DNA from 2 places in the Streptomyces sp. NPDC127100 genome. Region 1 is predicted to be linked to the other one. Evidence: predicted binding sites of a transcription regulator. Region 1 holds the regulator's gene; the other holds the start of a gene.
What was found. The regulator HrcA, encoded in region 1, represses chaperone genes, less so after heat shock. The targets are predictions, from matches to a motif close to TTNGCACTCNGNNNNNCNGAGTGCNAA.
Positions count from the first base shown of each region.

Region 2: groES (co-chaperone GroES) is a predicted target of HrcA. The motif match lies at 12,280-12,306, and genes of this name have one in related genera.

Region 1 covers NZ_JBHXFL010000044.1:396-14,978, forward strand. The annotation lists gene rpsT (30S ribosomal protein S20) at 1-34, opposite strand, end outside; gene lepA (translation elongation factor 4) at 286-2,154, shown strand; gene ACFWJB_RS29170 (AMP-dependent synthetase/ligase) at 2,441-4,318, shown strand; gene ACFWJB_RS29175 (SpoIIE family protein phosphatase) at 4,524-6,599, shown strand; gene hemW (radical SAM family heme chaperone HemW) at 6,627-7,859, shown strand; gene ACFWJB_RS29185 (DUF3097 domain-containing protein) at 7,891-8,688, opposite strand; gene ACFWJB_RS29190 (MBL fold metallo-hydrolase) at 8,723-9,448, opposite strand; gene hrcA (heat-inducible transcriptional repressor HrcA) at 9,611-10,627, shown strand; gene dnaJ (molecular chaperone DnaJ) at 10,628-11,764, shown strand; gene ACFWJB_RS29205 (nitronate monooxygenase) at 12,024-13,109, shown strand; gene ACFWJB_RS29210 (16S rRNA (uracil(1498)-N(3))-methyltransferase) at 13,106-13,855, shown strand; gene ACFWJB_RS29215 (hypothetical protein) at 13,863-14,249, opposite strand; gene ACFWJB_RS29220 (hypothetical protein) at 14,323-14,583, shown strand, end outside.
Region 2 covers NZ_JBHXFL010000003.1:220,827-235,409, forward strand. The annotation lists gene tsaB (tRNA (adenosine(37)-N6)-threonylcarbamoyltransferase complex dimerization subunit type 1 TsaB) at 1-566, shown strand, start outside; gene rimI (ribosomal protein S18-alanine N-acetyltransferase) at 608-1,126, shown strand; gene tsaD (tRNA (adenosine(37)-N6)-threonylcarbamoyltransferase complex transferase subunit TsaD) at 1,119-2,225, shown strand; gene ACFWJB_RS05865 (hypothetical protein) at 2,222-2,479, shown strand; gene ACFWJB_RS05870 (glycoside hydrolase family 3 N-terminal domain-containing protein) at 2,510-4,858, opposite strand; gene ACFWJB_RS05875 (LacI family DNA-binding transcriptional regulator) at 5,013-6,065, shown strand; gene ACFWJB_RS05880 (LCP family protein) at 6,360-7,379, shown strand; gene ACFWJB_RS05885 (YciI family protein) at 7,546-7,902, shown strand; gene ACFWJB_RS05890 (RNA polymerase sigma factor) at 7,937-9,232, shown strand; gene ACFWJB_RS05895 (methyltransferase domain-containing protein) at 9,240-10,415, opposite strand; gene ACFWJB_RS05900 (polysaccharide deacetylase family protein) at 10,587-11,456, shown strand; gene ACFWJB_RS05905 (polysaccharide deacetylase family protein) at 11,453-12,148, shown strand; gene groES (co-chaperone GroES) at 12,453-12,761, shown strand; gene groL (chaperonin GroEL) at 12,892-14,511, shown strand.

The DNA.
Region 1 (14,583 bases):
TGTTCCGCTTGATCTGGGACTTGATGTTCGCCACGAATGAGCCTTTTCAGGTTCAGGCACGGGGCCGCTCGGGTCCCGGGCCGGTGATTTCTTGAGGTGTGCCTCGCGCTGAGAGGGCATGAGACACAGCCCCCCACAGTACCAGCGGCCCGATGACTGGCCCAAACCCGTCCCCAACCCCTCCCAAACCCCTCCATGGTCCCCGCGCGTGGGACGATGGAAGCTGCGTAACGATCCGACCCGAGACCGCAGACACTGCGGACGCCTCAAGAATCAGGACCCTGCGTGCCCGCGATCCCTAGCCATGTGCCCGAGCCGAGCCGTACCGACCCGGCTCTGATCCGCAATTTCTGCATCATCGCGCACATCGACCACGGCAAGTCCACGCTCGCCGACCGGATGCTCCAGCTGACCGGTGTGGTCGAGCAGCGGCAGATGCGCGCCCAGTACCTCGACCGCATGGACATCGAGCGCGAGCGCGGCATCACGATCAAGTCCCAGGCGGTGCGGTTGCCGTGGGCCCCCACCCACGACAAGAGCAACACGCACATCCTCAACATGATCGACACCCCCGGGCACGTCGACTTCACGTACGAGGTCTCGCGGTCGCTCGCCGCGTGCGAGGGCACGATCCTCCTCGTCGACGCCGCCCAGGGCATCGAGGCCCAGACCCTCGCCAACCTCTACCTGGCGATGGAGAACGACCTCACGATCATCCCCGTCCTGAACAAGATCGACCTGCCGGCCGCGCAGCCCGAGAAGTTCGCCGAGGAGCTCGCCAACCTGGTCGGCTGCGACCCCGACGACGTGCTCAAGGTCTCCGCCAAGACCGGACTCGGCGTCGACGCGCTGCTGGACAAGGTCGTCGCCGAGATCCCGGCCCCGGTCGGCGTCGCGGACGCCCCCGCCCGCGCGATGATCTTCGACTCCGTCTACGACTCGTACCGCGGTGTCGTGACGTACGTCCGTGTCATCGACGGCCAGCTCAACAAGCGCGAGCGCATCCGGATGATGTCGACGGGCGCCACCCACGAGCTGCTGGAGATCGGCACCAACTCGCCGGAGATGCTGTCCGCCGACGGTCTCGGCGTCGGCGAGGTGGGCTACCTGATCACCGGTGTGAAGGACGTCCGCCAGTCCAAGGTCGGTGACACCGTCACCAGCCAGCACAAGGGCGCCGAGGAGGCGCTCGGCGGCTACAAGGACCCCCGGCCGATGGTCTTCTCCGGCCTCTACCCGCTGGACGGGTCGGACTACCCGGAGCTGCGCGAGGCGCTGGACAAGCTCCAGCTCAACGACGCCGCCCTGGTCTACGAGCCGGAGACCTCCGCGGCCCTCGGCTTCGGCTTCCGCGTCGGCTTCCTCGGCCTGCTGCACCTCGACGTGATCCGCGAGCGGCTGGAGCGCGAGTTCGGGCTCGACCTCATCGCCACCGCCCCCAACGTGGTCTACCGGGTGGTCATGGAGGACGGCACCGAGTACACCGTCACCAACCCGAGCGAGTTCCCCGAGGGCAAGATCAACGAGGTGTACGAGCCGGTCGTGCGCGCCACGATCCTCGCGCCGACCGAGTTCATCGGCTCGATCATGGAGCTGTGCCAGACCCGGCGCGGCACCCTGCTCGGCATGGACTACCTCTCCGAGGACCGGGTCGAGATCCGCTACACCCTGCCGCTCGCGGAGATCGTCTTCGACTTCTTCGACCAGCTGAAGTCGAAGACGCGTGGTTACGCCTCGCTGGACTACGAGCCCACCGGCGAGCAGACCTCCAGCCTGGTCAAGGTCGACATCCTGCTGCACGGCGACAAGGTGGACGCCTTCTCGGCGATCACCCACAAGGACGCGGCGTACGCGTACGGCGTGCGGCTCGTCGCCAAGCTGCGCGAGCTGATCCCGCGCCAGGCCTTCGAGGTGCCCATCCAGGCCGCCATCGGCTCCCGGGTGATCGCCCGCGAGACCATCCGCGCCATCCGCAAGGACGTCCTCGCCAAGTGCTACGGCGGTGACATCTCCCGCAAGCGGAAGCTGCTGGAGAAGCAGAAGGAAGGCAAGAAGCGGATGAAGATGGTGGGTTCCGTGGAGGTTCCGCAGGAGGCCTTCATCGCCGTCCTCTCCAGCGACGACAGCGCGGGATCGGCCAAGGGCAAGAAGTAACCGCCACCGTTCCCGTACACCACGGGCAAAGCGGACGCGAAGGGGCTCGCCGGGCGAAAGCGCGGCGGGCCCCTTCGCACGTCACGGGCGGGCGTTCGTGTGAAGTGACAGGGCGCGGAGTCTTACGCGCGGGCCGGTCGCCCTTTACTCTGATGCCTGCCCCATAGTTACTCGTGAGTTAAACAACGGCCGGGAACGGCCGCGCGAGCACGAGCCCGAACCACCGCCCGAGAGTGAAACCAGCCGCACCTGAGCCAGCCGCACCGTCGCGGGCCCGGAGGATGTCGTGAGCGACACACAGACACTGATCGAGAACCGTCCGCCCTCCGTGGCGGGACTCTTCCTGGAGCGTGTGGCGGCCACGCCGGACGCCGAGGCGTACCGCTACCCGGTCCCACCGGCCTCCGGCGAGGGCCCGGACGACTGGAAGTCGCTCACCTGGGCCCAGGCCGCCGAGCGGGTCTACGCGATCGCGGCCGGCCTGATCGAGCTCGGCGTCCAGCCCGAGCAGCGCGTGGCGCTGGCCTCCTCCACGCGGCTGGAGTGGATCCTCACCGACCTCGGCATCATGTGCGCCGGCGCCGCGACGACCACGGTCTACCCGCAGACCAACGCGGAGGAGTCGGCGTACATCCTGTCCGACTCGGAGAGCCGGGTGCTGATCGCGGAGGACGCCGCCCAGCTCGTCAAGGCCAAGGAGAAGCGGGCGGAGCTGCCCGACCTCACCCACGTCGTGGTGATCGACGCGGCCGGCGCGGACACCAGCGAGGACTGGGTCCTCACCCTCGACGAGCTGGAGCGCCGGGGCGCGGCCCGCCTGGAGACGGACCCGGAGCTGGTCGTGAAGCGGGTCGGCGCGCTCACCAAGGACCAGCTCGCCACCCTCATCTACACCTCCGGCACCACCGGCCGGCCCAAAGGTGTCCGCCTCCCGCACGACAACTGGTCGTACATGGCGAAGGCGATCGCCGCGACCGGCCTGGTCACCAAGGACGACGTGCAGTACCTGTGGCTGCCGCTCGCGCACGTCTTCGGCAAGGTGCTCACCTCCGGCCAGATCGAGGCCGGTCACGTCACCGCCGTCGACGGCCGCGTCGACAAGATCATCGAGAACCTGCCGGTCGTCCGGCCGACCTACATGGCCGCCGTCCCGCGCATCTTCGAAAAGGTCTACAACGGCGTCGCCGCCAAGGCCCGCGCGGGCGGCGGAGCCAAGTACAAGATCTTCCAGTGGGCCGCCGGCGTCGCCCGCGAGTACGCCAAGGTCACCCAGGACAACTTCAAGCGCACCGGCACCGTGAGCGCGCCCTTCGGCCTGTCCGCCCGGCACGGCGTCGCCGACAAGCTCGTCTACGCCAAGATCCGCGAGGCCTTCGGCGGCCGGCTGCGGGCCTGCGTGTCCGGCTCGGCCGCCCTCGCGCCGGAGATCGGCTACTTCTTCGCCGGCGCCGGCATCCACATCCTGGAGGGCTACGGCCTCACCGAGTCCTCCGCCGCCTCCTTCGTCAACCCCGGCGAGGCCTACCGCACCGGCACGGTCGGCAAGCCGCTGCCCGGCACCGAGGTGCGCATCGCGGACGACGGCGAGATCCTGCTGCGCGGCCCCGGCATCATGGAGGGCTACCACAAGCTGCCCGAGAAGACCGCCGAGGTCCTGGAGTCCGACGGCTGGTTCCACACCGGCGACATCGGCGAGCTCTCGCCCGACGGCTACCTGCGCATCACCGACCGCAAGAAGGACCTGATCAAGACGTCGGGCGGCAAGTACATCGCGCCCGCCGAGGTCGAGGGCCAGTTCAAGGCGGTGTGCCCGTACGTCTCCAACATCCTGGTCCACGGCGCCGACCGGAACTTCTGCACGGCGCTCATCGCCCTCGACGAGGCCGCGATCATGGAGTGGGCGAAGGACAACGGCCTGGACGGCAAGCCGTACGCGGACGTCGTCGCGGCGCCGGAGACGGTCGAGATGGTCGACGGCTACGTCAAGCAGCTCAACGAGGGCCTCCAGCGCTGGCAGACCATCAAGAAGTTCCGCCTGCTGCCCCGCGACCTCGACGTCGAGCACGGCGAGATCACCCCGAGCCTGAAGCTGAAGCGGCCGGTGGTGGAGCGCGAGTACAAGCACCTGATCGAGGAGATGTACGAGGGCTCGCGCGAGGCGTAGCGCACCGCGGCCGTCCGCGCGGCGGACGAGGACGGCCGCACGGCTCGGAACTCGGCCGGGGGACCTGCGTTCGGGTGTTCCTCTAGCACGGTTCTCACCCGTGGCGGTCCACTTCGGTGACTCCGTGCTCATGGACGGGTCCGTTCTGTCACTCTGTCGGGCAACGACTGCGAAGCACTCGCACGAACTGCCCGGGGAGCCGTCCATGGGGGCCATTCCGACGCAACGGGAAACCGTCTCCTGTGCCGGCGGTGCACCCGCACCCGCCGCCGAGGCGCCGGCCCGGGAGTGCGCGCGGGCGCACGTGACCCTGCTCGGCAGCTCCCTCGCGCCGGGCGCGGCCCGCGCGACGGTGCGGGCCACGCTCGCCGACTGGGCCGCGCTCGGCCTGCCCGGGGCGCAGCGGCTCACCGGCCACCTCGCCGCCGACGCGCTGGTGGTCGTCAGCGAGCTGGTCACCAACGCCGTCGTGCACGCCGGGACCGACGTCGAGGTGATCTGCCGGCTGGAGGAGACGGGCGCGCTCGTCGTCGAGGTCGCCGACCGCCACCTCTCCCGTGCGCCGCGGGGCGGCGGTCAGGACATGCCGGGCGAGACCCCGGAGTACGGGCGCGGCCTGCGGCTCGTCGCCGCGCTCTCCGAGGCCTGGGGCATCACCTACCGGCCGGGCGGCAAGACGGTCTGGGCCCGCCTGCCCGCGCGGGACGACGAGACCGCCGGACGGGCCGGGGCCGACGCCGGTGAGCAGGAGCCGCGGCACCCCCTGTCCCCGGCCGGCACCGAGCCCCCGGAGGACCCGGACGGCCGGGTGGACACCGAGTGCGGCGCCGACGCGGCACTCGGGGTCCGACCGACCGAGTGCGGCGCCGGCGCGGCGGACGGGCCGGACCGCACTCCGTGGCCGGACGGCCCCCGGTGGCCGGACCCGGGGGACGGCACGGCCGAACCGGGGCGGCGCGGCGTGCGCGACCGGGACTGGCTGGGCCGCGGGGCCCTGTCCTTCCTCGCCGAGGCCTCCGACCTGCTGGCCGGACAGCTCGACGAGGACCTGGTCGCCTCCCTCACCGGCCAGCTCGTCGTGCCGCGCCTCGCCGACTGGTGCGCCGTGTGGCTCGAGGACGAGGCCCTGGGCCGGGGAGCCTGGGGCGACGACACCGGGGCGGCCGTCGGAGCACGGCTGGCCCGCGTCTGGCATGCCGCCGAGAGCCGCGTCGACGCCCTGTGGCCGGCCCTGGAGAAGGCCCCGCCCCGCGCCCGCGACCCGTGGCGTTCCGGCCCCGTCGTCCACCCCTGGCCCGGCGACGCGCTCGGTCCGCACGGCGCCGCGCTCGCCTACCGCCTCGTCACCGGCGGCCGGCCGCTGGGCACCCTGGTCATCGGGCGGGCCGGCACCTCCCGCTTCCCCGACGAGATCAGCGGCCTGGTCGAGGACCTCAGCCGCCGGGTGGCGCTCGCCATCGGCGCCGCCCGCCAGTACGCCCGCCAGGTCACCATCAGCGCCGTCCTCCAGCGCGGTCTGCTGCCGGGCGCCGTCGCCGAGATCCCGGGCGTGCGCAGCGCCCTCGTCCACGAGCCGTGCGACAAGGGCGGACCCAGCGGCGACTTCTACGACCTCTTCCAGGCCGGCGACGGCCGCTGGTGCTTCACCATCGGCGACGTCCAGGGCAAGGGCCCCGAGGCCGCCGTCGTCATCGGGCTCGCCCGGCCCTGGCTGCGGCTGCTGGCCCGCGAGGGGTACGGCGTCCCCGACGTCCTCGACCGCCTCAACCAGCTCCTCCTCGACGACGCCACCGAGGCCGCGGACGCCGCCGCCCGCGCCCTCATCGCCGCCGGAGGCCGTCCGGTTGCCCCGGGCGACGGACCGCAGACCCGCTTCCTGTCCCTGCTCTACGGCGAGCTGGTCCCCGCCGGCGACGGCGTCGTCCGCTGCACCCTCGCCTCCGCCGGGCACCCGCTGCCCCTGCTGCTCGCCCCCGACGGCACCGTCCGCACGGTCGCCGGGCCGCAGACCCTCCTCGGCGTCCTCGAGGACGCGACCTACACCAGCGAGACCTTCGAGCTGCGGTCCGGCGAGACCCTGCTGTGCGTCACGGACGGCGTCACCGAGCGGCGCAGCGGCTCCCGCCAGTTCGACGACGGCGACGGGCTCGCGGATGCGCTCGCCGGGTGCGCGGGGCTGGACGCCGGACTGGTCGCCGAGCGCATCAGGCGGCTGGTGCACGAGTTCGGGGCCCGGCCCCCGGAGGACGACCTGGCGCTGCTGGTGCTCCAGGCCGAGTAACCGCGGCCGTACGGGACAATGGAACGCATGCCCTCCGCACTCCCCGACGGCGAACCCGTCCCCGCCGACGGCGCGCTGCCCGCGTCCGCGCTCGCCGGCGCCGCCGACCGCCCCCTCGGTTTCTACCTGCACGTCCCGTACTGCGCGACCCGCTGCGGCTACTGCGACTTCAACACCTACACCGCGACCGAGCTGCGCGGCACCGGCGGCGTCCTCGCCTCCCGCGACAACTACGCCGAGACGCTCGTCGACGAGGTCCGCCTGGCCCGCAGGGTGCTCGGCGACGACCCGCGCGAGGTCCGCACGGTCTTCGTCGGCGGCGGCACGCCCACCCTGCTGGCCGCCGGTGACCTGGTGCGGATGCTGCACGCGATCCGCGACGAGTTCGGCCTCGCGGCCGACGCGGAGGTGACGACGGAGGCCAACCCGGAGTCGGTCGACCCGGCGTACCTCGCCACCCTGCGCGAGGGCGGCTTCAACCGGATCTCCTTCGGCATGCAGAGCGCCCGGCAGCACGTCCTGAGGATCCTGGACCGCACCCACACCCCGGGCCGCCCCGAGCGTTGCGTCGCCGAGGCCCGCGCGGCCGGCTTCGACCACGTCAACCTCGACCTGATCTACGGCACCCCGGACGAGTCCGACGACGACTGGCGGGCCTCGCTGGACGCGGCGCTCGGCGCCGGACCGGACCACGTCTCCGCGTACGCCCTGATCGTGGAGGAGGGCACGCAGCTCGCCCGGCGCATCCGCCGCGGCGAGGTCCCGATGACCGACGACGACGTGCACGCCGACCGGTACCTGATCGCCGAGGAGACGCTGTCCGGGGCGGGCTTCGACTGGTACGAGGTGTCGAACTGGGCGACCTCCGACGCGGGGCGGTGCCTGCACAACGAGCTGTACTGGCGGGGGGCCGACTGGTGGGGTGCCGGACCCGGCGCGCACTCGCACGTGGGCGGGGTGCGCTGGTGGAACGTCAAGCACCCGGGGGCGTACGCGGGGGTGCTGGCGGCGGGGAAGTCGCCGGGGGCCGGGCGTGAGGTGCTGACGGACGAGGACCGGAGGGTGGAGCGGATCCTGCTGGAGCTGCGGCTGCGCGAGGGGGTGCCGCTGTCGCTGCTGCGGGAGGAGGGCCTCGCGGCCTCGCGCCGGGCGCTGGCGGACGGGCTGCTCCAGGAGGGGCCGTACGGGGAGGGGCGGGCCGTGCTGACCCTGCGCGGGCGGCTGCTGGCGGACGCGGTGGTGCGGGACCTGGTCGACTGACCGGGCTCCCTCCCGCCCGGCTGCGGGGGACTCAGGCCGTCACGAAGTCGATCAGTTCCTCCACGCGGCCCAGCAGTTCCGGCTGGAGGTCCTTGTAGGACCGCACGTGCCCCAGGATGTGCTGCCAGGCGGCCCCCGTGTTCTCCGGCCAGCCCAGCGCCCGGCACACCCCCGTCTTCCAGTCCTGGCCGCGCGGCACCCGCGGCCAGGAGGCGATGCCCAGGGAGGACGGCTTCACCGCCTCCCAGATGTCGATGTAGGGGTGGCCCACCACCAGCGCGTGCTCGCTCGTCACCGCCTCGGCGATCCGCCACTCCTTCGACCCCGGCACCAGGTGGTCCACCAGGACGCCCAGCCGCGCGTCCGGGCCCGGCGCGAAACCGTCGACGACGGACGGCAGGTCGTCGACCCCCTCCAGGTACTCCACGACCACGCCCTCGACCCGCAGGTCGTCGCCCCAGACCTTCTCGACCAGCTCGGCGTCGTGCCGCCCCTCGACGTAGATGCGGCCGGCGCGGGCCACGCGCGCCCGGGCGCCGGGGACGGCCACCGAACCGGACGCCGTACGGGTGGGCCGTACCGGACCCGCCGCCGGCCTGACCAGGGTCACCGCACGGCCCTCCAGCAGGAAGCCGCGCGGCTCCATCGGGAACACCCGGTGCTTGCCGAAGCGGTCCTCCAGCGTCACCGTCCCCGCCTCGCAGGAGACCACCGCGCCGCAGAAGCCGGTGCCGGGCTCCTCGACCACCAGACCGGGGTCGGCCGGGACCTCGGGCACCGGCTGCGGCTTCTTCCACGGCGGGGTCAGATCGGCGGAGTACTGGCGCATTCTGCCGACGATACGAGGAACGCCCGCGCCGTGATCAACGCGACACGCCGAAGCGGGCGGCCAGCGCGTCCCGCTGGGCCCGGACGAACGCCGCGTCCACCACCGCCCCGTGCCCGGGAACGTACAGCGCGTCCTCGCCGCCCAGGCCGAGCAGCCGGTCGAGGGCGGCCGGCCAGCGGGCCGGTACGGCGTCGGGCCCCGCCTGCGGCTCGCCGGACTCCTCGACCAGGTCCCCGCAGAAGACGACCGCGGGGTCTCCCGGCACCAGCACCGCGAGGTCGTGCCCGGTGTGCCCGGGGCCCACGTCGGCCAGCACCACCCGCCGGCCGCCGCCCAGGTCGAGCGTCCGCTCGCCGGACACCTCGTGGCGCACCGGGACGAGGGCGTCCGCGGCCTCCTCCGCGAGCCGGGCGTCCAGGCCGTGGGCCACCGCGTCCGCGCGCAGCGCCTCCCGGCCCCCCGCGAGGACCGCGGCCACGCCCGCCGCCCCGAAGACCTCCGCGCCCGCGAACGCCGCGGCGCCGAGGACGTGGTCGAAGTGCGCGTGGGTCAGCGCGAGATGCGTCACACGGCGACCGGCGAGCTCCCGCGCCGCCCCGCGCAACCGCGCGCCCTCGCCGAGGCCCGACCCGGCGTCGACCGACAGCGCCGCGTCCGCGCCGACGACCAGCCCCGCCGTGCAGTCCCACCCCGGCAGGCGGCACCGCCCCACCCCGGCCGCCAGCCGCTCCCACCCCAGGTCTTCCCAAGTCACCGTCACGGCGCCGACGCTAGCGCCGGAGGGCCCCGGTCACGACGGCGGCGCCCCGCCCTTGCCGGGGGCGTACCCCGCGGCCGTACACTGGGCCGGGGAAGTCTGGCACTCGAACACGGTGAGTGCCAGGGAGAACACCGGGCGGACGGCTTTTTGGAGGTGTGCGCGATGCTCAGTGAACGCAGGCTGAAGGTGCTGCGCGCCATCGTCCAGGACTACGTCGGCACCGAGGAGCCCGTCGGCTCCAAGGCCCTCACCGAGCGGCACAACCTCGGCGTGTCCCCGGCCACCGTGCGCAACGACATGGCGGCCCTCGAGGACGAGGGCTTCATCGCCCAGCCGCACACCAGCGCGGGGCGCATCCCGACCGACAAGGGCTACCGGCTCTTCGTCGACCGGCTGGCCGGCGTCAAGCCGATGACCGCGCCCGAGCGGCGCGCCATCCAGAACTTCCTGGAGGGCGCCGTCGACCTCGACGACGTGGTGGCCCGCACGGTGCGGCTGCTCGCGCAGCTCACCCGGCAGGTCGCCGTCGTGCAGTACCCCTCGCTGACCCGGTCGACCGTGCGGCACGTGGAGTTGCTCTCCCTGGCGCCCGCGCGCCTGATGCTCGTGCTGATCACGGACACCGGGCGGGTCGAGCAGCGCATGGTCGACTGCCCGGCGCCGTTCGGGGAGGCGTCCCTGGCGGATCTGCGCGCGCGGCTCAACAGCCGGGTCGCGGGCCGCCGGTTCTCGGACGTCCCGAGCCTGGTCGAGGATCTGCCGGAGGCCTTCGAGGCCGAGGACCGCGGTACGGTCTCCACGGTGCTCTCCACACTGCTGGAGACGCTGGTCGAGGAGAACGAGGAGCGGCTGATGATCGGCGGCACCGCCAATCTCACCCGCTTCGGGCACGACTTCCCCCTCATGATCCGGCCCGTCCTGGAGGCACTGGAGGAGCAGGTCGTGCTCCTCAAGCTGCTCGGCGAGGCGAAGGATCCGGGCGTGACCGTCCGTATCGGTCATGAGAACGCCCACGAAGGACTCAACTCCACGTCCGTCGTGTCGGTGGGCTACGGTTCGGGCGGCGAGGCGGTTGCCAAGCTCGGCGTGGTCGGACCGACCCGCATGGACTACCCGGGAACGATGGGAGCGGTACGCGCAGTGGCACGGTACGTCGGACAGATCCTGGCGGAGTCGTAGGTGGCCACGGACTACTACGCCGTACTCGGCGTACGCCGCGACGCGTCCCAGGACGAGATCAAGAAGGCGTTCCGGAGGCTCGCCCGCGAGCTGCACCCGGACGTCAACCCCGATCCGAAGACCCAGGAGCGGTTCAAGGAGATCAACGCCGCCTACGAGGTGCTGTCGGACCCGCAGAAGAAGCAGGTCTACGACCTCGGCGGCGACCCGCTCTCGCAGGCCGGCGGAGCGGGCGCGGGCGGCTTCGGCGCGGGTGGCTTCGGGAACTTCTCGGACATCATGGACGCGTTCTTCGGTACGGCGTCGCAGCGCGGTCCGCGCTCGCGCACCCGCCGGGGCCAGGACGCGATGATCCGCCTCGAGGTCGAGCTGGACGAGGCCGCCTTCGGGACGACCAAGGACATCCAGGTCGACACGGCCGTCGTCTGCAACACCTGCAACGGCGAGGGCGCGGCCCCCGGCACCTCGGCCCAGACATGTGACATGTGCCGCGGCCGCGGTGAGGTGTCGCAGGTCACCCGGTCCTTCCTGGGTCAGGTCATGACCTCCCGCCCCTGCCCCCAGTGCCAGGGCTTCGGCACCGTCGTCCCCACCCCGTGCCCCGAGTGCGCGGGCGACGGCCGGATCCGCTCGCGGCGCACCCTGACCGTGAAGATCCCGGCCGGTGTGGACAACGGCACCCGGATCCAGCTCGCGGGCGAGGGCGAGGTCGGCCCCGGCGGCGGCCCCGCCGGCGACCTGTACGTGGAGATCCACGAGCTGCCGCACTCGACCTTCCAGCGCCGCGGCGACGACCTGCACTGCACGGTCACCATCCCGATGACGGCGGCGGCCCTCGGCACGAAGGTGCCGCTGGAGACGCTCGACGGCATGGAGGAGGTCGACATCCGGCCCGGCACCCAGTCCGGCCAGTCGATCCCGCTGCACGGGCGCGGCGTCACCCACCTGCGCGGCGGCGGCCGGGGCGACCTCATCGTCCACGTCGAGGTCACGACCCCGACCAAGCTCGACCCCGAGCAGGAGCGCCTCCTGCGGGAGCTGTCCAAGCTGCGCGGCGAGGAACGGCCCCAGGGCCAGTTCCAGCCCGGTCAGCAGGGCCTGTTCTCCCGGCTGAAGGACGCGTTCAACGGGCGCTGACGGGGTGCGCTGTCGGGTGGCTGCGGCCGGCGGTGTCGTGCTCTTCGGGGGTGCGCGCCGGTCTGCCGGGGGTCCGGGGGTGGTCCCCCGGGCGGACACGGTCAGCCCGGTCAGCAGGGCCTGTTCTCCCGGCTGAAGGACGCGTTCAACGGGCGCTGACACGGGCCGCCGCCAGGGGCTTCGCGGTGCGGATGCTCCTGGCGTATGCCGGCGGAAGCCCGGATTCGGACTCGTGCGGAGGACGTGACAACATGCGCTCATGTCCTCCGCACTGACCGATCTCTTCCCCTACCCGATCGTGCAGGCGCCCATGGCGGGCGGCGTCTCCGTGCCGCAGCTCGCCGCCGCGGTGTGCGAGGCGGGAGGGCTGGGGTTCCTGGCCGCCGGGTACAAGACCGCGGACGGGATGTACCAGGAGATCAAGCAGGTGCGGGGGCTGACCGCCCGCCCCTTCGGCGTCAACCTCTTCGTGCCGCAGCCGGAGACGGCCGACCCCTCCGCCGTCGGCGTCTACGCCCACCAGCTCGCCGGTGAGGCCGCCTGGTACGGGACCGAGCTCGGCGACCCCGACTGCGGCCGGGACGACGGCTACGACACCAAGCTCGCGGTGCTGCTGGACAACCCGGTGCCGGTGGTGTCGTTCCACTTCGGCGTGCCGAGTCCCGAGGTCGTCGACTCGCTCCACCGCGTCGGCACGTTCACCCTGGTCACGGCGACCACCGCCGACGAGGCCCGGGCCGTCGAGCGGGCCGGCGCCGACGCGGTGATCGCGCAGGGCGTCGAGGCCGGCGGACACCAGGGCACCCACCGCGACCATCCGGAGACCGGCGGCGCCGGGATCGGGCTGCTGTCGCTGCTCGCCCAGATCCGCGAGGCGGTGAGCCTGCCCGTCGTCGCCGCCGGCGGCATCATGCGCGGCGCCCAGATCGCCGCGGTGCTCGCGGCCGGCGCGAGCGCGGCCCAGCTCGGCACCGCCTTCCTCGCCACCCCCGAGTCCGGCGCGCACGCCCTCCACAAGGAGGCGCTGACCAACCCGCTGTTCGTCCGCACCGAACTGACCCGCGCCTTCTCCGGCCGCCCCGCCCGCGGCCTGGTCAACCGCTTCCTGCGCGAGCACGGCCCGTACGCCCCCGCGGCCTACCCGGAGGTGCACCACCTCACCTCGCCGCTGCGCAAGGCCGCGGCGAAGGCGGGCGACGCGCAGGGCATGGCGCTCTGGGCGGGACAGGGCCACCGGATGGCCCGGGAGCTGCCCGCGGGGCAGCTCGTGGAGGTGCTGGCCGCCGAACTCGCGTCCGCGGGAACGGCGTTGTCGCAGTACGTGACGGGAGGTACGGGCCGATGACGGCTCCGGTGTTCGTGGTCGACTCGCTCGGGCCGGGGGACCTGGCCGGCGGTGAGTACGTCCTGGGCGGCCCCGAGGGACGGCACGCCGTCTCCGTGAAGCGGCTGCGGCCCGGCGAGGACGTCGTCCTCACCGACGGGCGCGGGCGCTGGGCCGAGGGCGTGGTGAAGGCCGCCGAGGGCAAGGACCGCCTGGTCGTGACCGGGCTGGACGGCGTCCACGAGGAGCCGCCGGAGCAGCCCCGCGTCACCGTCGTCCAGGCCCTGCCCAAGGGGGACCGGGGAGAGCTGGCCGTCGAGACGATGACCGAGGTCGGGGTCGACGCGATCGTGCCGTGGGCGGCGTCCCGCTGCGTCACGCAGTGGAAGGGCGAGCGCGGCCTGAAGGCGCTCGGCAAGTGGCGGGCGACGGCCCGGGAGGCCGGCAAGCAGTCCCGCCGGGTCCGCTTCCCCGACGTCGCGGACGCGGCGAGCGGCAAGCAGGTTGCGTCACTTCTGGCCGACGCCGCCTTCGCCGCCGTGCTCCACGAGAGCGGCGAGGAGCCGCTGGCCGCCGCCGAACTCCCCGCCTCCGGCGACATCGTGCTGGTCGTCGGCCCCGAAGGGGGTGTGTCGCCGGAGGAGCTGGCGCTCTTCGCGGCGGCCGGTGCGAAGCCCTACCGCCTCGGACGCAGCGTGCTGCGCACCTCCACCGCCGGCACCGCGGCGACCGCCGTCCTCCTGGCCCGCACCGGCCGCTGGTCCTGACGGGGCGTCACCCGGCGGTGGCGGCGGGCGCCGACGCCACCGCGGGGAACAGCTCCCAGCCGTCCAGCTCCACCGGACGGCCCCCGTCGCCGGGCAGCAGGCCGCGCCGGCCCGCCTCGTCCACCAGCGCCCGTACGACACCGGGTTCGCGCAGGTTGAGCAGGTTGCCGCGGCCGTCGGCCACGCAGCCCTCGAACCAGGAGTCGCCCTCGGTGGTGTACCGGCCCGAGCCCGGTTCGCCCGCCGGGAAGACGATCCGGACGCGGACGCCGTCGCGGTACAGCGTGAGGGCGTCGCGCCAGACGCCGTCGCGGCCCCTCCGCTGCCGGTGGCTCCACAGGTACGTCGTCCGTTCGTCCACGACGAGCCTGCGCCGTCTGCGGTCGTTGCCCATGCGCCGCACGGTAGCGAGGAGTGGCCGTATGCGCTCTACCGGTGCGCCCCGCACCAGTGGCAGGCTGCCCTCCATGGGGGCATTGAGGCGGATTTGGCGCATCCCGAGCATCCCGAGCACGCCGAGCAGCGTGCCGGGCGGTCGGCGCGTGGCGCCGATGGTGGCCGTCGCGGTCGTCGCCGTGGGCGGGCTCGTCGCCTGCGACCCGGGCGGACTCGGCTCGGCGACGGTGGCGTACACGACCGACCGGACCGTGACCGGGGAACTCGACCGGCGCGACGCCGGGGTGCGGTGGCTCACGTGCACCGCGTCCTCCACAAGCGACGGGACCACC
Region 2 (14,583 bases), on a different contig from region 1:
TGGACGCACGCCGGCACGGTGAGCTGCTGCTCCCCGCCGTCGACCGGGTCCTCGCCGAGGCCGGACTGCGACTCGACGCCGTCACCGGCGTCGTCGCCGGCATCGGCCCCGGCCCCTACACGGGGCTGCGCGTCGGCCTGATGACCGCGGACACCTTCGGGCTCGCGCTCGGCGTCCCCGTGCACGGCGTGTGCACGCTGGACGGACTGGCGTACGCGGCCGACCTGGAGGGTCCCTTCGTGGTGGCGACGGACGCCCGCCGCAAGGAGGTCTACTGGGCCCGCTACGCCGACTCCCGCACCCGTCTCACCGATCCGGCGGTCGACCGTCCCGCCGACATCGCCGAGCAGGTGGCCGGGTTGCCCGCCGTCGGCGCCGGCGCCCTGCTGTACCCGGACACCTTCCCGCGGGCGCACGAGCCCGAGCACGTGTCCGCCGCCGCCCTGGCCCGCCTGGCCGCCGAGAAGCTCGCGGCGGGTGAGGAACTGCCCGCGCCCCGGCCGATGTACCTGCGCCGGCCGGACGCCCAGGTCCCCAAGAACTACAAGGTGGTCACCCCCAGGTGACCGGGCCCGTGACCTCGACCGTGGACGCCGTGCTGCGCGAGATGCGCTGGTGGGACATCGACCCGGTGCTCCGGCTGGAGCGGGAGCTGTTCCCGGAGGACGCCTGGTCGCGGGGGATGTTCTGGTCCGAGCTGGCCCACGCGCGCGGGCCGGGCGCGACCCGGAAGTACGTCGTCGCGGTGCTGCCGGACGAGGCCGGCGCGAACGGCGACCGCATCGTGGGCTACGCGGGCCTCGTCGCCTCCGGCGAGCAGTCCGACGTGCAGACCATCGCCGTCGCCCGCGACCACTGGGGCACCGGACTCGGCGCGCGGCTGCTGACCGAACTGCTGCGGGCGGCCACCGCCTTCGAGAGCACGGAAGTGCTGCTGGAGTGCCGGGTGGACAACACCCGTGCGCAGCGGCTGTACGAGCGCTTCGGTTTTGAACCCATCGGCTTCCGGCGCGGCTACTACCAGCCGGGCAACGTGGACGCCCTGGTGATGCGCCTGACCACAGCGCCCGGCGGCGGCCCCGCCGCGGGCGCCGACCCCGTACAAGGAACCGACAACCATGGCTGACTCACGCGACGAACCTCTCGTACTGGGGATCGAGACCTCCTGCGACGAGACCGGTGTCGGTGTCGTGCGCGGCACCACCCTGCTGGCCGACGCCGTCGCCTCCAGCGTCGACGAGCACGCCCGGTTCGGCGGCGTCGTCCCCGAGGTGGCGAGCCGCGCCCACCTGGAGGCGATGGTCCCCACCATCGACCGCGCGCTGAAGGAGGCGGGCGTCAGCGCCCGCGACCTCGACGGCATCGCCGTCACCGCCGGCCCCGGCCTGGCCGGCGCCCTGCTGGTCGGCGTCTCGGCGGCCAAGGCGTACGCCTACGCGCTCGGCAAGCCCCTGTACGGCGTCAACCACCTCGCCTCCCACATCTGCGTCGACCAGCTCGAGCACGGGCCGCTGCCCGAGCCGACCATGGCGCTGCTGGTCTCCGGCGGGCACTCCTCGCTGCTGCTGTCGACGGACATCACCTCCGACGTCCGGCCGATGGGCGCCACCATCGACGACGCGGCCGGCGAGGCCTTCGACAAGATCGCCCGCGTGCTGAACCTGGGCTTCCCCGGCGGCCCGGTCATCGACCGGTACGCGCGCGAGGGCGACCCGAAGGCGATCGCGTTCCCGCGCGGACTCACCGGGCCGCGCGACCCGCAGTACGACTTCTCCTTCTCCGGGCTGAAGACGGCCGTGGCCCGCTGGATCGAGGCCAAGCGGGCGGCGGGCGAGGACGTGCCGGTGCGGGACGTGGCGGCCTCCTTCCAGGAGGCGGTCGTGGACGTGCTGACCCGCAAGGCGGTGCGGGCCTGCAAGGACCAGGGCGTCGACCACCTGATGATCGGCGGCGGCGTGGCCGCCAACTCGCGGCTGCGGGTCCTGGCGCAGGAGCGCTGCGAGGCGGCCGGCATCCGGCTGCGCGTGCCGCGGCCCAAGCTGTGCACGGACAACGGCGCCATGGTCGCCGCCCTCGGCGCCGAGATGGTCGCCCGGAACCGGGCCGCCTCCGACTGGGACCTGTCGGCGGACTCCTCGCTGCCGGTGACGGACCCGCACGTGCCGGGGCAGGGCCACACGCACGACCACGTCCACGAGACGGCCAAGGAGAACCTCTACCCGTGACCGTCGCGCTGATGTGGGAGGCGCGGGCCGTGCCCGGCCGGGGCGAGGACCTGCTGGCCTGGGCGCGGGCGCAGCCCCTGGACGGCAGGCCGCTGCGCCGGGAGACGCTGCGCGCCCCGCAGGACCGGGTCCTCGTCGTCACCTGGTGGGACGCCGCCTACGACGCCGACCTGCCCGAACTGCCGGAGCCGGACGGGAGCCTGGTCACGCGGGCGGTGCACCGGTGGCGGTTCGAGTCGGTGGCCGCGGACTGACCCGGAGCGCCCGCGCCGGCGCCGGCGGCGTCAGAGCGCCGGTGACACCTCCGCGTCGCAGCGCAGCCGCCGGTCCGGTCCGAGCACCCGTGCCGGGCCGGTGAGCGTCAGCCGCGCCGTGTGGCGGACGTCCGCACTGGACGCCGCCAACCTCAGTTCCAGGGCACCGGGTTCGACGGTCCGGCGGCCCGAGCGGTCGGTGAACGCCGAGAGGTCGGCGTGGAACCGGAACGTCACCCGGCGGGCCTCGCCGGGCGCCAGCTCCAGCCGCCGGTAGCCGATCAGGCGGACGTCCGGGCGGGTCACCGACGCCACCGGGTCGTGCAGGTAGAGCTGCACCACCTCGGCGCCGGACCGGTCACCGGTGTTGCGCACGGTCACCGACACGTCGTACGAGCCGTCCGTGCCGATCTCCACGCCGTCCTGCGGGCCGTTCTCCGTGCCGTCCTGCGGGCCGCCGGTGGGGCCCTCCCACGCGAACGTCGTGTACGAGCGGCCGTGGCCGAAGGGGTACAGCGGGGTCGGGTCGAGGTTGCTGACCTCGCCGGCCAGGCCCAGCGGAGGCTGGAGATAGGTCCACGGCTGGCCGCCGGGCAGGTGCGGCACGCTCACCGGGAGGCGGCCGGAGGGGGAGACGCGGCCCGACAGCACGCCCGCCACCGCCGGGCCGCCCTCCTCGCCGGGGAAGAACGCCTGCACGGCGGCGCCGAGCCGCCCGTGCCAGCGGCCGAGCGCGTAGGGGCGCCCGGTCAGCAGCACCAGGACCACCGGCACGCCCGTCGCGACGAGCGCGTCCAGCAGCGCGCCCTGGACCCCGGGCAGCCTGAGGTCGCTGACGTCGCAGCCCTCGCCGGAGGTGCCCCGCCCGAACAGTCCGGCCCGGTCGCCCAGGACCGCGACGCACACGTCGGCCTCGGCGGTCCGCGCCACCGCCTCCTCGAAGCCCGACGTGTCCGGCCCGGAGGTGTCGCAGCCCTCGGTGAACGTCACCTTGGCGTCGGGCAGTTCGGCCCGCAGGGCGTCCAGCACGGTCGGGATGTCGATGCCCGCAGGCACCCCGGGGTGGTGGGGGAGGACGTGGGACGGGAAGGAGTAGCAGCCCAGCATGGCCAGGGCGTCGGCGGCCCGCGGGCCGACCACCGCGATCCGGGCGTCGGGGGCGAGCGGCAGGACGCCGTCGGGATTGTCCAGGAGCACCACCGACTCCTCGGCCAGCCGGCGGGCCAGGGCGCGGTTGGCGGGGGAGTCCAGGTCGACCGGGCCGGGGCCGCCGGCCGGCTCGGGCGTCCAGTCCTCGTCCAGCAGGCCCAGTTCGCACTTCTGGAGCAGCACGCGGCGGGCCGACACGTCGATCAGTTCCTCGGGGACCTCGCCCGCCCGGACCGCCTCCAGCAGGGGCCTGCCGTAGCAGCGCACCGTCGGCAGCTCCACGTCGATGCCGGCCGCGAGGGCCAGGTGGGCCGCCTCGGCGGGGGTGCCGGCGACCCGGTGCAGGGACTCCAGGAAGCCGATGCCGAAGTAGTCGGCGACCACCGTGCCGGTGAAGCCCCACTCGTCCCTCAGCAGGCCGGTCAGCAGTGCCGGGTCGGCCGAGGCGGGGACACCGTCCGTCTCCGTGTAAGCCGCCATCACCGACCGGGCGCCGCCCTCGCGCAGCGCGAGCTCGAACGGCGGGAGCGTCACGTCGGCGAACTCCCGCACGCCCGCCCGCACCGGGGCCAGGTTGCGGGCGCCGGCCGAGGAGGCGTACCCGGCGAAGTGCTTGAGCGTGGCGACGACCCCGGCCGACTCCAGGCCCCGGACGTAGGCGCTGCCGATCGTGCCGACCAGGTACGGGTCCTCGCCGATCGTCTCCTCCACCCGGCCCCAGCGCGGGTCCCGCACGACGTCCAGGACGGGGGCGAGGCCCTGGTGGACGCCGACCGAGCGCAGGTCGTGGCCGATGCGCCGGGCCATCTCCTCGACCAGGTCGGGGTCGAAGGCGGCGCCCCAGGCCAGCGGCACCGGGTAGGCGGTGGCCCGCCAGGCGGTGAAGCCGGCCAGGCACTCCTCGTGGGCGAGCGCCGGGATGCCGAAGCGGCCGGCCTCGCGGATGCGGTGCTGGGCGCGGGCGAGGGCCCGCGCGCCGAGGGCCGGGTCGACGGGGGCGGTGCCGAACGGGCGGGTGAGCTGGCCGAGACCGTGGGTGATCAGCTCGTCCCAGTCGTGGTCGGCGGTCATCTCGTGCTGGAGCGGGGCGACGCCGTCGCCGTCCGTGGCGGCGCCCACCCACACGCCGTACAGCTGTGCGGCCTTCTCCTCCAGGGTCATCCGGGCCAGGAGGTCGTCGACGCGGGCGGCGGCGGGCAGGGCGGGGTCACGCCAGGGCGCGGTGGTCATGGAACTCCTGTCGGGGTGGACGGGACGGCTGCCCTCTCACGAACGCTTGGTCACGAACGACTGCGAATGTTTCGACGTAACCATCGAATGTTCCGGAAACCTATGGCCGGGGGAAGTCTTCGTCAAGAGGGGCAGCGGGGTTACGATCGCCGCCATGACATCCCCGCAGCCCGCCGAAACACGGCCGCAGAGGCGGTCCGCGCAGACCGCGACCCTCGCCGAGATCGCCCGCGAGGCCGGTGTGTCGGCACCGACTGTTTCGAAGGTCCTCAACGGCCGCGCCGACGTCGCCCCCGCGACCCGGGCCCGCGTGGAGGACCTGCTGCGGGCCCACGGCTACCGGCGCAGGCGGGCCGAGGCGACCCGCTCGCCCCTGATCGACCTGGTCTTCCACGAGCTGGAGAGCGCCTGGGCGATGGAGGTCATCCGGGGTGTGGAGAACGTGGCGCGGGACGCGGGGCTCAGCGTCGTGCTCTCCGAGAGCGCCGGCCGCCTCACACCCGGCAGGACCTGGGCCGACCAGGTCGCCGCCCGCCGCCCGCACGGCGTCGTCCTCGTGCTGTCGGGGCTGGACGAGTCCCAGCGGGCCCTGCTGACCAGCCGCTCCATCCCGTTCGTGGTCATGGACCCGGCCGGCGACCCGGGTGCCGACGTGCCGTCCATCGGCGCCACCAACTGGCAGGGCGGCCTCGCCGCCACCCGCCACCTGATCGACCTGGGGCACACCCGCATCGGAGCGATCAGCGGCCCCACCCGGATGATGTGCAGCCGCGCCCGCGTCGACGGCTACCGGGCCGCCCTGGAGACGGCCGGGCTGCCGGTCGACCCGGAGCTGATCGTGACCGGCGACTTCCACCACGAGGCCGGCTACCGCCAGGGCCTGGAACTGCTGCGCCGCGCCGACCGGCCGACCGCGGTCTTCGCCGGCAACGACCTCCAGGCGCTCGGGCTCTACGAGGCCGCGCGCGAACTGGGGCTGCGCATCCCGCAGGACCTGAGCGTGGTCGGGTTCGACGACCTGCCGGTGGCGCGCTGGGTGGGACCGCCGCTGACGACCGTGCGGCAGCCGCTCACGGAGATGGCCGAGGCGGCGGCCCGTCTCGTGCTGGACCTCGGCCGCGACGACGGCCCGGCCGCGGCCACCCGGGTGGAGCTGGCCACCAGCCTGGAGGTGCGCAGCAGTACGGCACGGCCGCCGGCCGCCTGAGGTGGCCGACGGCCGGCCGAACGCCGGGTCGAAACATTCGCGAAAGGTTTCGGTGCCCGTCGGCCCCCACCTCGCCGGCCGCCACTCGCCGGTCCGTTCCGGCTCGGTCCGTTCGGGCTCGGTTCGGTCACCCTCGGTCCGGTCACCTTCGCTCCGTCCGCCCACGGGGCGAGAAGTCTGAGAATTTCCGCAGAATGCCGTGCGCGTCTACCCGCCCCCGATAATTCGGACTTATGTTCCTCCTGGACGGGGCACTCGGGTGGGGACGCGAGCGGAACGGGCGGGGGCGGGCGCATGGCCGCGCGGGCGGGTCGGAACGGACGTTCGGCGATCAGGACCGCGGGCCTCGCCCTGGCGGGCGCCCTGCTGCTGGGCATCGCCGCGGCGGGCTGGGCGTACTGGCACCTGAACGGCAACATCAGAAGCGTCGACATCGACGGCGCGCTCGGCGACGACCGGCCCGTCCGGCCCCTCACCGCCCCCTCCGCCTCCGCGTCCGCGCCGCCCAGCGGTGCGCTGAACCTCCTCGTCCTCGGCTCGGACTCGCGCAGCGGCGAGGAGAACCGGGAACTGGGCGGCGGCGACAGCGAGGGCGCCCGGTCCGACACGGCGATGGTCGTCCACCTCGACGCCGGCCGGACCTCCGCCACCGTCGTCAGCATCCCGCGCGACACGCTCGTCACCCGCCCGTCCTGCCCGCTGCCGTCCGGCGGCACGAGCGCGGAGGCCGACGGCGCGATGTTCAACACCGCGTACGCCCTGGGCGGGCCCGTCTGCGCGGTCAAGACCGTCGAGTCGCTCACCGGCGTCCGCATGGACCACTACATCGAGATCGACTTCTCCGGCTTCGCCGAACTGGTCGACGCCCTCGGCGGCGTCACCGTCACCACCGACGTGGACATCGACGACGACAAGTCCCACCTCCACCTGGACGCCGGCACCCACCACCTCGACGGCACCCAGGCCCTCGGGCTGGCCCGCACCCGGTACGGGCTGGCCGGCGGCAGCGACCTCGCCCGCATCGGACTCCAGCAGAAACTCGTCAAGGCGCTGCTGGGCCGGATCTCCGACGCCGGCCTGCTCACCGACCCCGCCCGGCTGTACCGGGTCGCCGACGCGGTCACCGGCAGCCTGACCACCGACACCGGGCTGGACTCGCTGGGCGAGCTGACGGACCTCGGCCGCAGCCTCGCGGGCCTGTCGGAGGACGCCGTGCGGACGGTGACGATGCCGGTCGATCCGGCACCGTGGGACACCAACCGGGTGGTGGCCCGGGAACCGGACGCCCGGAAGCTGTGGGAGTCGCTCCGCTGAACCACCTCTGACCTGCGAGGATGCCGGTGCGGATGCGGCCGGGACGGAGGCCGGAAAAAATTCTCGGGAAAAATCCGGGGCGCTGTCGATCCACGGCCCTCCCGTTCGACGTACGGGTGAGAGGCCGGGAGCGACCCGGTCCCGGACCACCGACCGAGGAGTCACCATGCCCCGCTACCTGTCGCTCGTGCGCATCGACGAGAACAACACCCCCGCCGGCGGCCCCAGCCCGGAGCTGATGCAGCGCATGGGGGAGCTGATGGAGGAGATGACGAAGGCCGGCGTCCTGCTGGACACCGCCGGGCTGACCCCCACCGCCCAGGGCACCCGCGTCCACTACGAGGCCGGGCAGCTCTCCGTCACCGACGGTCCCTTCACCGAGACCAAGGAGGTCATCGGCGGCTACGCGCTGATGCAGGCCAAGGACATGGCCGAGGCGATCGAGTGGACCAAGCGCTTCCTGAAGGTCCACGAGGAGCACTGGACGGTGACCTGCGAGGTGCGGGAGATCATGGAGGGCTGACGTCCGCTTCGTTCCGGGCGCGCGAGGGTGTTGCATGTGGGCTGTGAAGCCACAGCCCACGGCCGCCCCGCGCGGCACCACCGCCTCCGACCGGACCACGGAGGCGATCGAGACGGTCTTCCGGCTGGAGTACCCGCGCGTGGTCGCCGGCGTCGCCCGCGTCGTCCGGGACGTCGGCATCGCCGAGGAGATCGCGCAGGACGCGCTGGTCGCGGCCCTGGAGCAGTGGCCCCGCGACGGGGTGCCCGACCGTCCGGGCGCCTGGCTGACGACCACCGCCCGGCGCCGCGCCGTCGACCTGGTCCGGCGCCGGGAGACCTACGCCCGCAAGCTGGCGGAGATCGGCCGGGACCTGCCCGTCGCCGCCCCGCCGGAGGAGCCCGCCGACCCGGACGGCATCGACGACGACCTGCTGCGGCTCGTCTTCACGGCCTGCCACCCGGTGCTGTCCGCCGAGGCGCGCATCGCGCTGACGCTGCGCCTGCTGGGCGGCCTGACCACCACCGAGATCGCCCGCGCCGTCCTGGCACCGGAACCGACGGTCGCGCAGCGCATCGTGCGCGCCAAGCGGACGCTGGCGGCACGGAACGTCGCCTTCGAGGTCCCGTACGGACCGGAGCGGACGGCCCGGCTCGGCTCGGTCCTGGAGGTCATCTACCTGATCTTCAACGAGGGCTACGCGGCCACCGCCGGCGACGACTGGCTGCGGCCCGGCCTGTGCGAGGACGCGCTGCGCCTGGCCCGTGTGCTGTCCGCCCTCATGCCGAAGGAACCCGAGGTCCACGGCCTGACCGCGCTGCTCGAGTTCCAGGCGTCCCGCACCGCCGCCCGCACCGGCCCCGACGGCGCCCCCGTCCTGCTCAGGGACCAGAACCGCCGCCGCTGGAACCGCATGCTCATCGCCCGCGGCATCACCGCCCTCGCCCGCGCGAACGCCCACGCCGCCGGTGCCCCCGGCCCGTACGCGCTCCAGGCCGCCATCGCCGCGTGCCACGCCATGGCGTTCACCTACGAGGAGACCGACTGGCCGCGCATCGCCACGCTGTACGGGCTGCTCGCGGCCCGCGCCCCGTCCCCGGTCGTCGAACTCAACCGCGCGGTCGCCGTGTCGATGGCCGAGGGTCCGGCCCCGGCGCTCGCCCTCGTCGACGCCCTCGCGGCCGAACCCGCCCTGCGCGGCTACCACCTGCTGCCCAGCGTCCGCGCCGACCTGCTGCTGCGCCTGGGCCGTACGGCGGAGGCCCGCTCGGAGTTCGAACGCGCCGCGTCCCTGACCCGCAACGAACGCGAACGCGACCTGCTGGCCCGCCGCGCACGGGAGTGCGGCTGAGACGCCGTCAGCGCACCGGGTGCCCGATCAGCATCGTCGGCGCCCCCGCGACCCGGGTCATGAACACCGTGGCCGCGTTCGGCCCCTGGGGCCTGACCTTGCGGCGCAGCTCCTCCGGCTCGACCGCCGAGCCGCGCTTCTTCACGGTGAGCGTGCCGACCCGGCGCTCCCGCAGCAGCGCCTTCAGCTTCTTGACGTTGAAGGGCATCCGGTCGGTGATCTCGTACGCCGTGGCGTACGCCGTCGGCACCAGGTCGTCCGCGGTGACGTAGGCGATGGTCGCGTCGAGCAGCCCGCCGCCCACCCGTGCGGCGACCTCGGCGACCAGATGGGCCCGGATGACGGCACCGTCGGGCTCGTACAGGTACCGGCCGGGTGTGCGGACCTCCGGGTCGGGCAGGCCGGTGCCGAGCAGGGTGCGCGGCCCCGGCAGCAGCGTCGCCCGGACCGCCCCCGGCGCGGTGCCGAACCACAGCACCGCCTCCTTCACGTCCCCGCCGTCGGAGATCCACTCGGCCTCGGCGTCGTCCGGCACCGCCTCGTGCGGAATGCCGGGCGCCACCTTCAGCGCGGCGGCGCGCGGCGCCTTACGGGCGGCCTCCACGGCCCAGGACAGCGGCGGCGAGTACGCCTCGGGATCGAAGATCCGGCCCCGTCCGCCGCGCCGCGCCGGGTCGACGAAGACGGCGTCGTACCCGCTCGTGTCCACCTCGGTGACGTCCGCCTCGCGCACCTCGACCAGGTCGGCCAGCCCGAGCGCCTCGGCGTTGGCGCGGGCGGCCCCCGCCGTCGCCGGGTCGCGGTCGACGGCCAGGACCCGGATGCCCGCGCGGGCCAGCGCGATCGCGTCGCCGCCGATCCCGCAGCACAGGTCGGCGACCGAGGTGATGCCCAGCTCCTTGAGGCGTTCCGCCCGGTACGCCGCCACGCTCGCCCGGGTCGACTGCTCCACCCCGTTCGGCGTGAAGAACATCCGCCCGGCGTCCTCGGCCCCGAACTTCGCCACCGCCCGCTGCCGCAGCCGCGCCTGCCCGAGCGCCGCCGACACCAGCCCGGCCGGGTGGTCGCGGCGCAGCCGGGTGGCGACGGCCAGCTCCCGCGCGGGGTCGGTGTCGCGGACCTCGTCGAGCAGGGCGCGGCCGTCGGGGGTGAGCAGGGCGTGGAGGGCGTCGAGGTCGTTCACCGGCCCATTGTGGGCCAGTCGGTGGATGGTGTGCCCGCGGCGCGGTGTCGGGGGCCGGCCAGCAGCCCGGGGCTGCGAGGATCCGGCACCATGCGACTAGTCGTACAAAATGACAAAAGCCGGGCGTCCGGGGTGCCCCGGGCGGCTTCCGGGACGTCTCCGGGGGCCCGGGTGCGCGGCGGCCTCGCCGTGCTCCTCGTCGCCGCCCTCGCCTCCGCCTGTGCGCAGGACACCACCGGGGTCCGGGGCGCCCCCGGGCAGCAGCCCCTCGAGGCGCCCCCGGCCCGCGCGCTCGACACCTACGCGTCCCGGCTGCGCGCGGCGCAGACCGCCCGGGTCGCCGCCGCCGAACGCTGGAACCTGCGGCAGGTCCCGCTGACGGCCCCGCCGCCCCCCGCCGAGAAGCCGCGGATCACGGCGCGGGAGGGCTTCGAGGTGGACGGGCAGGAGGACCTCCCGCCGGTCTTCACCACCGTCCCCACCGAGGAGCGGGTCGTCTTCCTCACCATCGACGACGGCGCCGAGAAGGACCCGGCCTTCCTGCGCATGATGAGCGAGCTGCGGATCCCGTACACGGTCTTCCTCACCGACGACGAGATCAAGGACGACTACGGCTACTTCGAGGAGATGCAGACCCGCGGGGTCACCCTCAACAGCCACACCCTGAGCCACCCCTACCTCCCGGCGCTCTCCTACGAGCAGCAGAGACGCGAGATCTGCGGCATGCAGGAGGTGATCGAGAAGCGTTACGGCAAGCGCCCCGCCCTCTTCCGCCCGCCCTTCGGCAACTACAACCGGGACACCCTGCGCGCCGCCAGGTCCTGCGGCGTCAGGTACGCGCCGATCTGGAACGAGGAGGTCTACGTCGACCACTGGGAGTACCGCGAGTGGGACCAGGACCTCCACCCGGGTGACATCGTCCTCACCCACTTCCGGGGCCGCGACGACTGGGACGGCACGATGACGGACATGGTCCGCCGCTTCCTGGACCGGATCACCGCCGCCGGATACGCGGTGGCCCGGCTGGAGGACTACCTGTGAGGCGCGGGCGGTTCCGGCCGGCCGGGGCCGCCCTGGCAGCCGTACTGCTCACCGGCTGCGCCCCGTTCGCCGGCCCCGCCGGCCACCCCACGGCCGGCAAGGCGGCCCGGGCGGGCGGCGGGGGACACGCGCCGCCGCCCGTCCTGGACCACGTCCGCACCGCCGACCGGGTCGTCTTCCTCACCTACGACGACGGCGCCGACCGGGACCCCCGCCTCGCGGGCCTCGTCCGCGAACGGCGGCTCCCGGTCACCCTGTTCCTCTCCGACACCGTGGCCGGGCCGGCGTACGGCCGCTTCGCCCGGCTGCGTTCCGTCGGCGCGAGCCTGCAGAACCACACCCTGGACCACCGCGCCCTGCGCGGCCTGCCCTACGCCGGCCAGCGCGCCGAGATCTGCGGCCAGCAGACCAAGCTCCACTCCCGCTTCGGCGTCCGCCCCCGCCTCCTGCGCCCGCCCCACGGGCGGTACGACCCGACGACCCTGCGGGCCGCCGCCGACTGCGGCATCACGGCCGTCGTCCTGTGGCGGGCCGAGCTGGACGCCGACGGCGACCTGACCTGGACCCGCGGCGACCACCGCCTCCACCCCGGCGACATCGTCTCGGTCACCGCCCCGTCCCGCACGGAGCACCTGCTGCGCCGGATCGAGCGGCAGGACCTCCGGGTGGGCCGCCTGGAGGACTACCTCTGACCTTCGGCGGACGGCCGGCGACTTCCCGGCCGAGGCAGCGCCTCCAGCCCCCGGGGGGCGCCCGCGCCACGCCGAGGGTGCGTCACAAACCCGGCGCTCGGACGGGAAAGTCCCACGACGCGCCGCATGCATTGGCACTCCGCTTGACCGAGTGCTAATCGCGGTCATAGTCTCGGGTCTGGCACTCCCCCCTGGAGAGTGCCAACTACGCGACGGGCAGGTCCGGCACCCGCGACGACGGATCCACCTGGTCGCCACCTCAGACAGTTAACCCCGTGAGATCTCCGAAGGGGGAGGTCGGATCGTGACGACCACCAGCTCCAAGGTTGCCATCAAGCCGCTCGAGGACCGCATCGTGGTCCAGCCGCTCGACGCCGAGCAGACCACGGCTTCGGGCCTGGTCATTCCGGACACCGCCAAGGAGAAGCCCCAGGAGGGCGTCGTCCTGGCCGTGGGCCCGGGCCGCTTCGAGGACGGCAACCGTCTTCCGCTCGACGTCTCCGTCGGCGACGTCGTGCTCTACAGCAAGTACGGCGGCACCGAGGTGAAGTACAACGGCGAGGAGTACCTCGTCCTCTCGGCCCGCGACGTGCTCGCGATCATCGAGAAGTAAGCCGTAGGTCGACTCACCTCGACTCTGCTCGACAGCTGCGCCCCTGGCCCCCGCGACCGATAAGAAGCCGGGCGCGAGGGGCGCAGTCTGTTTTCCGTTAGATCAGATTTCCGAGAGGGCTCACGCTCCCATGGCGAAGATCCTGAAGTTCGACGAGGACGCCCGTCGCGCCCTCGAGCGCGGCGTCAACAAGCTTGCCGACACGGTGAAGGTGACGATCGGCCCCAAGGGCCGCAACGTCGTCATCGACAAGAAGTTCGGCGCCCCCACCATCACCAACGACGGTGTCACGATCGCCCGCGAGGTCGAGATCGAGGACCCGTACGAGAACCTCGGCGCCCAGCTGGTGAAGGAGGTGGCGACCAAGACCAACGACATCGCGGGTGACGGCACCACCACCGCCACCGTCCTGGCCCAGGCCCTGGTCCGCGAGGGTCTGAAGAACGTCGCCGCCGGTGCCTCCCCGGCGCTGCTGAAGAAGGGCATCGACGCGGCCGTCGCCGCCGTGTCCGAGGACCTCCTCGCCACCGCGCGCCCGATCGACGAGAAGTCCGACATCGCCGCCGTGGCCGCGCTGTCCGCCCAGGACCAGCAGGTCGGCGAGCTCATCGCCGAGGCCATGGACAAGGTCGGCAAGGACGGTGTCATCACCGTCGAGGAGTCCAACACCTTCGGTCTGGAGCTGGACTTCACCGAGGGCATGGCCTTCGACAAGGGCTACCTGTCGCCGTACTTCGTGACGGACCAGGAGCGCATGGAGGCCGTCCTGGAGGACCCCTACATCCTCATCAACCAGGGCAAGATCTCCTCCATCGCGGACCTGCTGCCGCTGCTGGAGAAGGTCATCCAGGCGGGTGCCTCCAAGCCGCTGCTGATCATCGCCGAGGACCTCGAGGGCGAGGCGCTCTCCACCCTCGTCGTGAACAAGATCCGCGGCACCTTCAACGCCGTCGCGGTGAAGGCCCCGGGCTTCGGCGACCGCCGCAAGGCGATGCTGCAGGACATGGCCGTCCTCACCGGCGCCACCGTCATCTCCGAGGAGGTCGGCCTCAAGCTCGACCAGGTCGGCCTGGACGTGCTCGGCACCGCCCGCCGCATCACCGTCACCAAGGACGACACCACGATCGTCGACGGTGCCGGCAAGCGCGACGAGGTCGAGGGCCGCATCGCCCAGATCAAGGCCGAGATCGAGAACACGGACTCCGACTGGGACCGCGAGAAGCTCCAGGAGCGCCTCGCGAAGCTGGCCGGCGGCGTGTGCGTGATCAAGGTCGGCGCCGCCACCGAGGTGGAGCTGAAGGAGCGCAAGCACCGTCTGGAGGACGCCATCTCCGCGACCCGCGCCGCGGTCGAGGAGGGCATCGTCTCCGGTGGTGGCTCCGCCCTGGTCCACGCCGTCAAGGTCCTCGAGGGCAACCTCGACAAGACCGGCGACGAGGCCACCGGTGTGTCGGTCGTCCGCAAGGCCGCCGTCGAGCCGCTGCGCTGGATCGCCGAGAACGCCGGCCTCGAGGGCTACGTCATCGTCTCCAAGGTGGCGGAGCTCGAGAAGGGCAACGGCTACAACGCCGCGACCGGCGAGTACGGCGACCTGGTCAAGGCCGGCGTCATCGACCCGGTCAAGGTCACCCGTTCCGCCCTGGAGAACGCCGCCTCCATCGCCTCCCTCCTCCTGACGACCGAGACCCTGGTCGTCGAGAAGAAGGAAGAGGAAGAGCCGGCCGCCGCGGGCCACGGCCACGCCCACTGAGCGCTGCGCTGAACTGAGCTCAACCGGTGGTGCCCGGTGCCCCTGTGGGGGTGCCGGGCACCACCGCGTTTT